4 regions of the Neorhizobium tomejilense genome follow, and region 4 is predicted to be linked to each of the others. Evidence: predicted binding sites of a transcription regulator. Region 4 holds the regulator's gene; each other region holds the start of a gene.
What was found. The regulator LexA, encoded in region 4, represses DNA repair genes until DNA is damaged. The targets are predictions, from matches to a motif close to TGTTCNNNNTGTGTTCNG.

Region 1 (3,364 bases), 630 kb from region 4:
CGAACCCTTGGCCTTCTGATGTGTTGCCGGGTGCTGCTGGTCGGCCGACGGCGGAGTAACGCCTTCGTAGTAGTTGCCTTCAGCAAGAGCGGCGGAAGCGAAGGAGGCCGAAGCGATAAGGGCTGCGGCGATAGCGGAAGTGATCTTGGTCATGGTGGTAGTCCCTTCAGAGTTACCCGCGGCTTTCAGTTTGCGACCTGGCCTGCGGAGATTGTTTCGGTATCTTGAATGAGCTGCGGTTAGTTCGGGCGGTTTGCGCCGTCGTAGTAGTCGCCGCGACCGATCGGAGCCGGGATCTGGTTCTGTTGATCCTGAGCAATGCTGCCGGTCTGAACATGGTCGACGGTAGCGGAAGCCTTGGAGGCGCCTTCGTAATAGTCGCCTTCAGCGAGGGCGACGGAAGCGAACGAGGCCGAAGCGATAAGGGCTGCGGCGAATGCGGAAGTGATCTTGGTCATTGTCTTTATCCTTGGGTTATGTTCGGTTCGGTCTTGGGGTCCGAACCAGAGTGAATTTCTGTTTGCGATGCTGATATCGGACCGATCGGTTCGATCCGAAAGCCCCCCATTTCGGCGACTGCTGTCAACGAAACGTTGACAGCGAAAACTGCTTGGAAAAAATGCACGTAAAACGTGCTTATCGTGGCTATTTCTCGGAAAAAGCCACGAATAAATCGATTAAGTTACGATTTGGTAAGATAATTAATAAGTAAAATCAGTAATATATCCGGTTCCGAAAGGAATTGCACCGACTGCGTGTAATTTTCGGGAAATCATGTCATTTTCGAGGCTTTTATGTGGCGTAAATAGTGTTCAATAGGTATTCAAGCTTTTCACAAAACTGTGACATTGAAATTTCGCGGATTTTTACGCCCCAAATCGATGCCGTTCGCGTGATCAAATTGCCTTTTCTTGATGCGGCGCAGCAAAATATTCAGGCACCTCTTGACGGTTGGAAACCAAAAATGGCCGTGCCGTTGCCGGCGCGGCCATTTCTGCACTTCTATATGGGACGATATTCGGGCGATCGGCTTAGAGGCGGGTCCAGGTCTGCGACTTGCAAAGGATGGCGAGGACGCAGCCTTTCATCTTGAGCGAATTGCCGTTGACCGAGCCGGACCCGCTATAGGTCTTGTCCTCCGCGGGGTCGGTGATCTCGCCGCTATATTCGCCGTCCTTGCCGGAGAGCTTGCCGATCTGCTTGCCCGAATGTTTGCCGGTCTTCAGCGTCACGCAATAGGCGGTGCCGCATTTGCCGATCACCGCGGTCTCGCCGCTGGCGGTCTTCCAATTGCCTTCGATCGGCTCTGCGGCTCGGGCTCCGGTCGCGGCAAGTGCCAGCACTGCAACAAGCATCAGTCTGCGCATCATGATTGTTCTCCTCCTTCGCTTCCGCCGCTGAGCTTCGAGAGCAGACAGACGGCGCGGTTTCCTCCAGTTCGCACCCCTCTGGACGAACTCGTGCCGAAATTTATCTTACGCACACGTAAAGGTAAATACGGGTTTGGGCCCGATATGGCGGAATTTCAGCGCTCGGGAAGGCCGGGGTTTTCCACAGCCCTGGAGACAGGTTCGTCCAACCGAACCGTATTCGTAGTTAGCGATCGGTTTAAATCGTTTTCTAAACTTTTCGTAAAAATCTCCGCAAATTCCTTAAAATGCAAGGCATCCCATGTTTAACAAAAACTCAAATTTACGAAGCGTTTGAACTTTGTTTTCGTTGAATTAATCATGCTTTTTAGGCGTCTTTTGGAAGGTTGGGCGCATAGTGAAGTCATCAAACGAGCGGAAAAAATCGCCGGCCGGAAGGATCGAAACAGCCGCTTCAAGACGGTGATCCGGATGGAGCCCGAAAGGGCAAAAACAGGGCAGACGACGAACAACAGGCTTTAACAGGGATCAAACCGATGGCACGCTTTGAAATGAACAATTCCGGAATGGCCACCATGGGTGGCGAAACCCGCGCTGACACTTTCTGCGAAATGGGCCTGATGTATGCGACCGGTCGTGGTTGCGACGTCGATCTGATCTCCGCACACAAATGGCTCAACATTGCCGCGATCAAAGGCTCCGATCGCGCCGCCGAATTGCGCGCCGACCTCGCTCAGACGATGAGCAAGATGCAGCTGGCCACGGCACTCCGCGCCGCTCGCGAATGGATGACCATGCATTGAGCGCCTTCAGGAGCGCCGTGCTCGACGAATTGACCGGCCCCGCAAGAGGGCCGGCGGGAGAACAATCCAAAAGACAGCACCCATGAGGGATTGGGAGACAGGGCGGTCGGTCTGGACGGGGACGATCGTCGGAAATTGAGACCGCGACCGGCAGGAACAAGGCCGGCGCGGTCATTTTTCGTATAGCCTATAGGCCCTTCAGCACCTTCGGCAGCGCTTCTTCGAACAGCGCCATGTCCGATTCCGGGCCCGTGCTGACGCGGATGCAGCGGTTGAGCTGCGCAACACCCGGCATGCGGATGAAAACCCCGTGCTCCATCAGCCCATCGACGATCGAGCGTGCATAGGCGCCGTCGCGGCCGCAATCGATCGCCACGAAATTGGTGGCGGACGCCAGCGGCTTCAGTCCGTTGGTTTCAGCGATTGCCGCGATCCGGTCCCGCGAGGCCTTGATCTGCCCGATCACCTGGGAGAGGTAGGCCTGGTCTTTCAGCGCCGCGAGTGCCGAGGCGATACCGATCCGGTTCATGCCGAAATGATTGCGGATCTTGTCGAAGGCCTCGGCAGTGCCGGGCGTCGAGATCGCATAACCCACCCGCGAGCCGGCCATGCCGTAGGCCTTCGAGAAGGTCCGGGTGCGGATGATGTTCGGCCGGTCGATCAGGGCGGCGATATCGGGCGTCGCGCCGGCAGGACCTGTCTCGCAATAGGCTTCGTCGAGAATCATCAGGCAGGTTTCCGGCAGCGCCTTGGCAAAAGCGATGATGCTGTCGGCATCCCACCAGCTTCCCATCGGATTGTCGGGATTGGCGAAATAGACCAGCGGCGCGTTTTCACGGCGAACGGCTTCCAGCAGCCCATCGAGGTTTTCGCGGTCGTCGACGTAAGGCACCGTCACCAGCCGGCCGCCATGGCCGGCCACGTGGAAGTTGAACGTCGGATAGGCGCCGAACGAGGTGACGACCGGCATGCCCGGCTCGATCACCATCCGCACGATCATCCCGAGCAGGCTGTCTATGCCTTCGCCGACGGCAATGTTGTTGATCTGACAGCGCAGATGCGCGGCGAGCGCCTGCTTCAGTTCGAAATTTTCCGGATCCGCATATTTCCAGGTGCTTGTCGCCGCAGCGCTGATCGCCTCGATGACGGAAGGCGCAGGGCCGAAGCCATTTTCATTGGCGCCGATGCGTG
Region 2 (3,364 bases), 2.6 Mb from region 4:
GCGAGCACGGCGATGGCCGATATGATGACGAAGAAGACGCGAATATTTTGCATGGTATATACCTTTCTCACCAAAGAATGTGGAGCCTTCCGCCCTGTCTTGCAAGGGGCTTTGGGCATGCAGTATTGCCGCAGACCAAAAAGATTGGCACAAAGCGCCGATGATCGCCTTGACCGATATCAAATCCGCCTCCTTTCGTATTCGCCGCTCGATCCTGAGCGTGCCGGCCGGCAATGCGAGGGCATTGGAAAAGGTGCATGGCCTCGATTGCGATGCGGCGATCTTCGATCTGGAAGATTCCGTCGCGCCGGAAAAGAAGGCGGAGGCCCGCGACAACCTGCGCCGGTTGTTTAAGGAAAATCCGCTCCGGGGCAGGGAAACGGTCATCCGCATCAACCCGCTCGAAACCGAATTCGGCAAGGCGGATATGGACCTGGTGACCGAGGTCTCTCCCGACGTGGTGCTGATCTCGAAGGTCGAGCACATGTCGCAGGTCCAGGCGGTGGCGGATATCCTGTCCGAGGCCGGGGCTCCGGACGATCTTGCCATCTGGGCAATGATCGAAACGCCGAAGGGCGTCCTGAATGCGCCGGCAATTGCCCCTGTCGACGAGCGGCTCCAGTGTTTCGTGGTCGGCCTCAACGACCTGCGCAAGGAGACGGGCGTGCTGCCGCAGCCCGGTCGGGCCTATCTGGTGCCCTGGCTGATGCAGATCGTGCTTGCCGGCCGCGCCCATGGGATCGATGTGATCGACAGCGTCTTCAACGAGTTCAAGGATGCAGAAGCCTTTGAGGCGGAATGCGCCCAGGGACGCGCCATGGGCTTTTCCGGCAAGATGCTGATCCATCCGGCCCAGATCGAACCTGCCAACCGGCATTTCGGGCCGGATCCTCAGGCCGTGAAAGAGGCGGAAGCGGTGATTGCCGCCTTTGCGGAACCGGACGCGCAACATCTCAACGTCATCAACCTCAACGGCAAGATGGTCGAGCGGCTGCACCTGGTGGAGGCTGAAAAGCTTGCCGCCAAGGCACGCATCATCGCCGAACGAAAGAAAACGCCATGAAACTTTATCGCTTCCTCAGCGGTCCCGACGATTCTTCCTTCTGCCACAAGGTGACGGCGGCGCTGAACAAAGGCTGGGAACTTTCCGGTTCGCCGACCTACGCTTTCAACGCCACGACCGGCGAAATGCAGTGCGGCCAGGCGGTGACCAAAACCGTTCACGGCAAGGAATACGATCCCGAGATGAAGCTCGGCGAGCAATAAGCTCCAGTCAGAGAGGATCAGCGCTGAGCAGCTTCGTCGGCGCTGGCCTCGATACGCTCCATGTCGTCGTCGCTGAGGCCGAAATGGTGGCCGATCTCGTGGATCAGCACATGGGTGATGATATCGCCCAGGGTTTCCTCGTTTTCCGCCCAGTAATCGAGGATCGGCCGGCGATAAAGCCGGATGCGGTTCGGCAATTCGCCCGTTTCCATGTTGAACCGCTCGGAAATGCCGCGGCCTTCGAAAAGGCCGAGCAGGTCGAAGGGTGTCTCGAGCGCCATGTCCTCGAAAACGTCGTCGTCCGGGAAATCCTCGATCTCGATCGTCAGGTTGACGGTGAGAGCCCGGAATTCCTCCGGTAAATGACCATAGGCTTCGATCGCCAACGACTCGAACGTGCTGATCGTCGGTGCGTGGCGATCCTGCCAATCGTCGGTCTGGTCGATGCGGGCCATAGGCTCTCCTTCTGATCAGGCCCATATAGTACCTCCCGCGATATTTTTCGAGTGAAGAATCATTGGCCTAGGATCCGAGGAAAAGATTCCCAGGATTTGGCTGTTGACTCTTTCGGCCAGCTCTGGAATCCATAAGAACATAAAGAGAACGTGTACGAATGGAGCTGACGCCATGGCCGAGCACGCCACGGCGCAGGAGACGCTTTTTGCCCTGCGCGAACAGATCGCCAGATTGGAAGGAAAATCTCTCCCGGCGCTTGCCGCGGCGGAACAGGCGGACTTGGCCGCTGATCCGGAAGGCCAGAAAGCCAGGAATAATCAACCGCGTTTGCCATTCGGCATACCGCCGATGGATACCGCGTTGGAAGGTGGCCTGCCGCTCGACGGCATCACGGAAATCCGCTCGCTGCTGATGGGAGATGCCGGAGCAGCAAGCGGCTTTGCTCTCTCGCTGGCCTCTCACCTGAAAGCGAGACAACTAGGCGACGCGCCGGTTCTGTGGATCGGCGATGTCGTGTCCACGCAGGAGGCCGGAATTCCCTATTCCGTCGGCCTCAAACAGTTCGGATTGAGCCAGCGGGATGTTCTTTACGCCTCTCCGCGCAAGCTGGACGATGCCCTGTGGCTTGCGGAGACTGCGGTGGCCAGCGGGGCTGTTGTCGCCATCATTCTCGAAATCCGGGGCAACCCCAGGCATTTCGGTCTCACCGAAAGCCGCAGGCTGGGTCTGAGGGCAAAGGCGGCGGGACGGCCGCTCTTTCTGCTGCGGCATGCGGGAGAGGAGGAGGCAAGCAGCGCCTCGTTCCGCTTCCTTGTCGAACCGGCGCCGGCGGCTCGCCGGCATCTTCCGGAGGGATCCGAGCTTGGCGGCAGCATCGGTCATCCCGTTTTCAGGCTGACCCTGGAGAAGAGCCGCATCCCGGCTCCGCTATCCCTACTTCTGGAGTGGAATCCCCATGACCGTCAATTTTCCCTCGGCCGAGAGGCAGGAGAGGCTTTCTCTTTCCGCAACCCGCCAGCGCATCCTGGCGCTCGTCTTCCCGCACCTGCCGACCGACAGGATCGCGCGCCGGCTCTGGGGGCTGTCGTGGCGTTCGAAAGGGCGTCCTGAACATCATCCACCGATCCTCTGTGCCGGCCGGCGCGAAAACGCCATGCGGCTCACAGCGCTCGACGAGGTTTCCGAACGTCTCGGGCTGAAGCGTGGGCAGGGGTTGGCGGAAGCGCGCGCCATGTTTCCGAAGATCGACGTGGTGGACGAGGATGGCGCGGCGGACCAGGGCCTTCTTGAGGCGATCGCCGATTGGTGCGATCGTTATACACCGCTGGTGGCGCTGGACGGCCGCGAAGGTCTGTTTCTCGACATAACCGGCTGCACCCACCTCTTCGGTGGCGAGGAGGCTCTGCTCAAGGACATCCTTGGCCGACTTTTGCAGATGGGATTCGATGTCAAAGGGGCGATCTCCTCGTCGCCAGGCCTGTCCTGGGCCGCCTGTCGCTTCGGTCGCGGCGGCGTGATTGCCGACCAAGTGACGGAGGCGGTGCTGGCGCCGCTGCCGGTCAACGCTTTGCGTATCGATGAGGCCACCATCGCAGCGCTCTACAAGCTCGGACTGAAAAGGATCGGCGACCTTCTGCCGATG
Region 3 (3,364 bases), 1.4 Mb from region 4:
CAGGCGAGCGCGACGCCGAGCACGGCGCAGATCGGAATGGTGAAGACGACGAGCAGGACCGTATTGGCCAGCAGATCGCCGACCCGCGAGCGGAAAATCAGCTGCGAGGCCATCTCCCAACCGGTCACCACCGCCGCCCATAACACAAAGCCGAGCGGCAGCAGCGCCAGCAAGGCCACCACGACCGCGATCGTCAGCGTCCAGGACGACGCCGCCGGCAGGCGGTGTCGCGGCGCGATGGAGATCCTGGTATCTGTGGTGGAAGTCATTGCCGGTCCGAAAATACGAGACATCGCAGGTACGCCCTGCGATGTCTCCGTGCAACTGTTATCGGCCGCTTTTTAGAGCAGGCCGGCGGCGGTCATCATGTCGGTGACCTTGGCGTTATTGAGGGTCGAAGGCTCGACCTTCGGGGCTGCCAAGTCGGCGATCGGGGTCAGCATCTTGTTGGAAGCCTCGCCCTTGCCAACGGCGTATTCAAAGGAGGTGCCGTCGCGCAAGATCTTCTGGCCGCCCTTGCCGGTGACCCACTTCAGGAAGGTCTGCGCCTGTTCCTTGTGCTTGGAGGAGGCGAGGATGCCGCCGCCCGAGATCGACACGAAGGCGCCCGGATCCTGGTTCTTGAAATAATGCATGCCGATGTTCTTGGTGTTCTCGCCGGTCTTCGCGACGTCGCCGAAATAATAGTAGTGATAGATCAGCGCGCCTTCGAACTGGCCGGCATTGACCGCCTTCATGGCAGTCGAGTTGCCGCGGATCGGGGTCGCATTTTCCTTCATGCCCTTCAGCCAGGCAGCGGTCGCTTCTTCGCCCTTGAGCTGCAGCAGCGCACCGACGATCGCCTGGAAATCAGCGCCCGACGGAGATGCCGTCCAGCGGCCCTTCCATTCCGGCTTGGCAAGGTCGAGCATCGACTTCGGCAGCTTGTCTTCCGTCAGCTTGGTCTTGTCATAGACAAAAACCGTCGAGCGGGCAGCGATGCCGACCCAGTTGCCGTTGGCCGGATGGAAACCCGGCAGAACCTGGTCGAGGGTCGCCTTGTCGACCGGCGCGAAAAGGCCCTTGCCGTCGACCAGCACCATGGCCGGCGAATTTTCGGTCAGGAACACGTCGGCCGGCGAATTGGCGCCTTCCTGGACAATCTGGTTGGCGATTTCGAGGTCGCTGCCCTGGCGGATGGTGACCGCGATGCCGGTCTCTTCCGTAAAGGCCTTCACCCATTCCTTGGTCAGCCCTTCGTGTTGGGCGTTATAGATGGTGAGACTGTCGGCCACCTGCGCCGAAGCCGGCGACGATAGGGACAGAACGGAAAAAGCCAGGGCAGCGCCCGCGGCCAAGGTGAATGAAGCTTTCAAGGTCGCCTCCGCAAGAGAGTCAGGAATTTGACGAGCTCGTCATAACCAAAGCAGAGATTTGTGGTCAAGTTTATTTCCACGACAGGCGTAACAAAGGCGTGATTTACGTTTTAAATACAAACAGATACAGCAGGCGACGCGAATTGATCGCGGCACCGGGCCTTGTGTACAATTGTACTTGGGCGGGAATTGCCGCCGGCGGCATCGTCGCAATCTTCCGGCCCGCGGGCAAGTTGGCGACTTGCCGCATAAGTGCCGACGCGGATTTCCGCGCAGGCCCACGAATCAGCTATGGCTAATTCGAACACATCAGGAACGGGCATGGCTGTTGCTTATCTGGAAAAGCTGAATGATGCGCAACGGCGTGCGGTCGAGCACGGCTCGGACGTGCCCAAGGGCGGCCCGGCCGGGCCTTTGCTGGTCATCGCCGGCGCCGGTTCCGGCAAGACCAACACGCTTGCCCATCGTGTCGCGCACCTGATCGTCTCGGGCGCCGATCCGCGCCGCATCCTGCTGATGACCTTTTCCCGCCGCGCGGCCTCGGAAATGGGCCGCCGCGTCGAGCGCATCTGTGCGCAGGTTCTGGGCGCAAATGCAGGCATCATGACCGATGCGCTCGCCTGGGCCGGCACCTTTCACGGCATCGGCGCCCGGCTGCTCCGCCTCTACGCCGAACAGATCGGCCTCGACCACGACTTTACCATCCACGACCGCGAAGATTCCGCCGACCTGATGAACCTAGTGCGCCACGAGCTCGGCTTCTCGAAGACCGAGAACCGGTTTCCCACCAAAGGCACCTGTCTGCAGATCTATTCCCGTGCGGTGAATTCGGAAACGCCTCTGGACGAGGTGCTGAAACTGAATTTCCCCTGGTGCTCCGCCTGGGAACCGCAGCTGCGCGAACTGTTCGCCTCCTATGTCGAGGCCAAGCAGGCCCAGAACGTGCTGGATTACGACGACCTCCTTCTCTACTGGGCGCAGATGATGAGCGAGCCGGCGATTGCACAGGATGTCGGCGGCCGTTTCGACCATGTCCTCGTCGACGAATACCAGGACACCAACCGCCTGCAATCGTCGATCCTGATGGCGATGAAACCCGGCGGCATCGGCCTTACCGTGGTGGGTGACGACGCCCAGTCGATCTATTCCTTCCGCGCCGCGACGATTCGCAACATCCTCGATTTCCCCAACACGTTCGATCCGCCGGCCAACATCGTCACGCTCGACCGCAATTATCGCTCGACCAATACGATTCTCGCCGCCGCCAACGGCGTCATCGATCTCGCCCGGGAGCGCTTCACCAAGAACCTCTGGACCGAGCGCCAGTCGGAGGAGCGCCCCCGCCTCGTCGCCGTCAAGGACGAGACCGAGCAGGCCAATTACATCGTCGAAAAAATCCTCGAAAACCGCGAAACCGGCATGACTTTGAAACAGCAGGCCGTGCTGTTCCGCGCGTCCCACCATTCCGGCCCGCTCGAAGTCGAGCTCACCCGCCGCAACATTCCCTTCGTGAAGTTCGGTGGCCTGAAATTCCTCGACAGTGCCCATGTCAAGGACATGCTGGCGGCCTTGCGTTTCGCCCAGAACCCGCGCGACCGCGTCGCTGGCTTCCGGCTGATGCAGCTCATCCCCGGTATCGGCCCGCAAACGGCCGGAAAAATCCTCGATGCGATCGCCGCCGATCCCGAGCCGCTCGCAGCCCTCCAGGAAATCCCGGCCCCGCCGCGGTCCGGCGCCGATTGGCCGGCCTTTGTCGACATGCTCGCCGCAATCCGCAAGGGCCAAGGCTGGCCGTCCGAGATCGGCCTTGCCCGCCAGTGGTACGAGCCGCATCTCATCCGCATCCACGAGGACGCCGAGACCCGCAAGGCCGACCTTTTACAGCTAGAACAGATCGCCTCGGGTTATGCCTCGCGGGAACGGTTCCTCACCGAACTGACCCTCGACCCACCGGATGCGACCAGCGCCGAATCCGGCACGCCTCTGCTCGACGAGGACTACCTCATCCT
Region 4 (3,364 bases):
GGCGACGGCCTATTACCTGATCTCCGGTTTCGGCGTTTCCGCCGAGCGGGCCTATATCATGATGGCGATCATGCTGGTCGCGGTGCTTTTCGATCGGCCATCGATCAGCCTGCGCAATGTCGCGCTGTCCGCCCTGGTCATCATCGCCATGTCGCCCTCGGAAATACTGGGGCCGAGCTTCCAGATGTCGTTTGCCGCCACCGCCGCCCTGGTCGCCGGCTACGCACTCTGGAAACACAGGGCGAAGCGCCGCGATCCCGAACCTCTGCCATTCCGTCGCCCTATGGTGACTCCGGTGCTGGCATCCTGGAATTTCGCGGCCGGCATCTTCGTGACCTCGCTGATCGGCGGCATCTCGACCGCCATGTTCTCGGTCGAGCATTTCCACCGTATCGCCACCTACGGCCTTGTCGCCAACCTCGCCGCCATGCCGATCATCTCCTTCGTGGTCATGCCGGCAGGGCTGGCCGGCATGCTGCTGATGCCGTTCGGCCTCGATGCGCCCTTCATGAAGCTCATGGGCCTCGGCCTGGGGTGGGTGATTGCAATTGCCAAACACGTCGCCGCCTGGGGCGGCGATGTCGGCATAGGGCGACAACATCCCTGGTTCCTCGCCGTCTCGACGGCAGGTTTCCTGCTGTTGACGCTCATGAGGACGAGACTGAGACTGATAGGCCTGCCGCTGATGGTGACCGCTCTGCTGCTTTCCTGGCATGAGCGGTCGATGCCCCTGCCGGATATCCTGATCTCGGAAGACGGGACGATGGTCGCATTTGTAGACGGGAAAGGGGTCGCCACCAATCGCGCCCGCCCGCCCGACTTCGTCTACGGCCAATGGAAGAGGGCGCTTCTGCTCGGTGATCCCACCAAGCCTGAAATGTCGCCATCCAGGGACAAGCCGCCCGACGACAGGCCACCCGGCGCGAAAACCAACGAGCGCCGCGAATTGACCCCGCAGCAACTGGAAACGGCAAAGTCGAGGATAAAACAGGCGCCTGCCGGCCGCTTCACCTGCGAGCCGACGGCCTGGTGTGCGGCAAGCACCGGCAAGGGCATCGTTATCGCTGTCGAGGACGGCCGTTATGCGGGTGCCGCCTGCGACGCCGCCAGTCTTGTCATTGCGCCGCGCGCCCGCTTCGACCAATGCCGGTCCGGCGCCCTGATGATCAATGGTGCCATGCTTCGCAAGGCGGGTGCGCTGGAGATTTCCCTCAACGGCGCGACCGACATTCGGCGCTGGCAGATCCGTGCCGCCATGGCGGGCGCAGACCGTCCCTGGAGCAGGCACCGCCACTATGATTGGCGAAGCCAGGGTTTCGATGGGTCATTGCCGGAACCGCTCCGGCAGATGATCAGTGATACCGGCGGATGAGGCCGACGAGCTTGCCCTGGATCTTCACCCGGTCCGGCCCAAAGATGCGGGTCTCGTAGGCTGGGTTGGCGGCTTCGAGGGCGATGGAGGCACCGCGGCGGCGGAAGCGTTTCAGCGTCGCTTCCTCGTCGTCCACCAGCGCCACGACGATATCGCCCGGATTGGCCGTATTGCTGTTGCGGATGATCACGGTATCGCCGTCGAGAATGCCGGCCTCGATCATCGAATCGCCCTTGACCTCGAGCGCATAATGTTCGCCGGAACCGAGCATCTCGGCCGGCACGGCGATGTCATGCGTGTTGTTCTGGATCGCCGAGATCGGCACGCCGGCAGCGATGCGGCCCATGACCGGAACTGTCGTGGCGTTCGGCGAATCGTCGTTGGCGGCGGGTTTCTGAGGCGCCGCGACCGGCTGCGGTTTGCCGAGGCTGCCCTCGATGACGCTCGGCGAAAAACCGCGCCGTGGCTGCATGCTCGGTGAGTAGGCTTCCGGCAGCTTGATGACTTCGAGCGCCCGGGCCCGGTTCGGCAGGCGGCGGATGAAGCCGCGCTCCTCGAGCGCGGTGATCAGGCGGTGGATGCCTGACTTGGACGCGAGGTCGAGAGCATCCTTCATTTCATCGAATGACGGCGGGATGCCGGATTCCTTCATGCGTTCGTGAATGAACAGAAGCAATTCCTGTTGTTTGCGCGTGAGCATCTTTTGGCACCCTCAGAGTCGGAAACAAATCCAGAACGGACACTATATGTTCCATATGTGTTCTGCAAGTCCCTAAATTTCTGTGAAGTATGATGATTTTTTCTTCATAGATGCGTGCCAGATATCTCGAGCCACACCACTTGCGCGGCGCGAGCCCGCTGCCAAAGTAGCTTTGCGATTCCAATTCCGGGGGCCCTCGCGTGAACGCAAGACCAATCGATCATCTCGTGCTGCCGGTGGCGGGACTTACCGCTGCGCGTTCCCGGCTCACGAAGCTTGGTTTTACAGTTGCGCCCGATGCTTTTCATCCTTTCGGCACAGCCAATGCTTGTGTGTTCTTCTCGGATGGCAGCTACCTGGAGCCGCTGGCTCTTGCCAATCGCCGTCATGCAAGCGCGGCCGCCAAACGCGGCAACGTTTTTACCGCACGCGATCTGGCCTTCCGCAAGGCACGCGACAGGCAGGGTTTTTCCGCTCTCGTTGTGGCGACCCGTGACGCGATGGCCGATCACGCGCGTTTCAAGATGCGTGGCGTTTCGGCAGGCGACGTGCTGGAATTCTCCCGCGGGATGACCTTGGCCGACGGTTCCGAAACCCAGGCGAGCTTCCGGCTGGCTTTTGCGGGTGATGACCGGGCGCCCGACTTCCTGATGTTTTCCTGCCAGCGGATCAATCCCCTGCCGGCCGATCGCGGCGAACTGGAGCACCATTCCAATGCGGTCATGGGGCTGAGCAAGATCATTCTGTCGGCATCGGCGCCCTCCGATTTCGCACCCCTGGCCGAGCAGGTGCTGATGACGAAGGCCAAGCCGGAGGCTGTTTCGCTCGAGCTTGCCGCGGCCAATGCCCGCATTCGCATCCTGCAGGATCACGAACTCGAGGCGGAATTCGCCCTGCCGTCGACGCCGGGTGCCGAGGGGCTGCGCGGCCGGGTGATCATCTTCAAGACGGCCGATCTTGCCGTGACAGAGATCACCCTTGCTGCTAATGACGTCGCATTCGTCCGCCGGGAGGGCCGTGTTCTCGTCTCGGCGGCGCCCGGCCAGGGTGTTTTGTTCGGCTTCGAGGAATAGGTTCATGGAAGTTACCGCAAATTCCAGCGTCTCCGTCGGCGAGGGAGACGGCAAGGTGGTTTTCGCGCAGGACGCAAAACTGTCGCTGATCGCCGGCCCATGCCAGATGGAAAGCCGCGACCACGCCTTCATGATGGCAGGCGCGCTCAAGGAACTCTGTGCCAAGCTCGGTATCGGCCTCGTCTACAAGTCTTCCTACGACAAGGCCAACCGCACGTC

Region 1: ACSQ3G_RS04100 (sel1 repeat family protein) is a predicted target of LexA. The motif match lies at 1,701-1,718, and genes of this name have one in related genera.
Region 2: ACSQ3G_RS19890 (ImuA family protein) is a predicted target of LexA. The motif match lies at 1,855-1,872, and genes of this name have one in related genera.
Region 3: ACSQ3G_RS14580 (ATP-dependent helicase) is a predicted target of LexA. The motif match lies at 1,656-1,673, and genes of this name have one in related genera.

The regions. Positions count from the first base shown of each region.
Region 1 covers NZ_CAXUSO020000001.1:786,920-790,283, forward strand. Annotated here, with positions in the region: gene ACSQ3G_RS04085 (hypothetical protein) at 1-153, opposite strand, end outside; gene ACSQ3G_RS04090 (hypothetical protein) at 240-458, opposite strand; gene ACSQ3G_RS04095 (DUF2147 domain-containing protein) at 1,032-1,370, opposite strand; gene ACSQ3G_RS04100 (sel1 repeat family protein) at 1,907-2,173, shown strand; gene ACSQ3G_RS04105 (pyridoxal phosphate-dependent aminotransferase) at 2,361-3,364, opposite strand, start outside.
Region 2 covers NZ_CAXUSO020000001.1:4,035,971-4,039,334, reverse strand. Annotated here, with positions in the region: gene ACSQ3G_RS19910 (hypothetical protein) at 1-53, opposite strand, end outside; gene ACSQ3G_RS19905 (HpcH/HpaI aldolase/citrate lyase family protein) at 161-1,063, shown strand; gene ACSQ3G_RS19900 (DUF1737 domain-containing protein) at 1,060-1,266, shown strand; gene ACSQ3G_RS19895 (metallopeptidase family protein) at 1,284-1,721, opposite strand; gene ACSQ3G_RS19890 (ImuA family protein) at 1,894-2,832, shown strand; gene ACSQ3G_RS19885 (Y-family DNA polymerase) at 2,744-3,364, shown strand, end outside.
Region 3 covers NZ_CAXUSO020000001.1:2,852,446-2,855,809, forward strand. Annotated here, with positions in the region: gene ACSQ3G_RS14570 (ABC transporter permease) at 1-269, opposite strand, end outside; gene ACSQ3G_RS14575 (iron ABC transporter substrate-binding protein) at 342-1,355, opposite strand; gene ACSQ3G_RS14580 (ATP-dependent helicase) at 1,677-3,364, shown strand, end outside.
Region 4 covers NZ_CAXUSO020000001.1:1,421,608-1,424,971, forward strand. Annotated here, with positions in the region: gene ACSQ3G_RS07350 (ComEC/Rec2 family competence protein) at 1-1,372, shown strand, start outside; gene lexA (transcriptional repressor LexA) at 1,353-2,072, opposite strand; gene ACSQ3G_RS07360 (VOC family protein) at 2,273-3,145, shown strand; gene kdsA (3-deoxy-8-phosphooctulonate synthase) at 3,150-3,364, shown strand, end outside.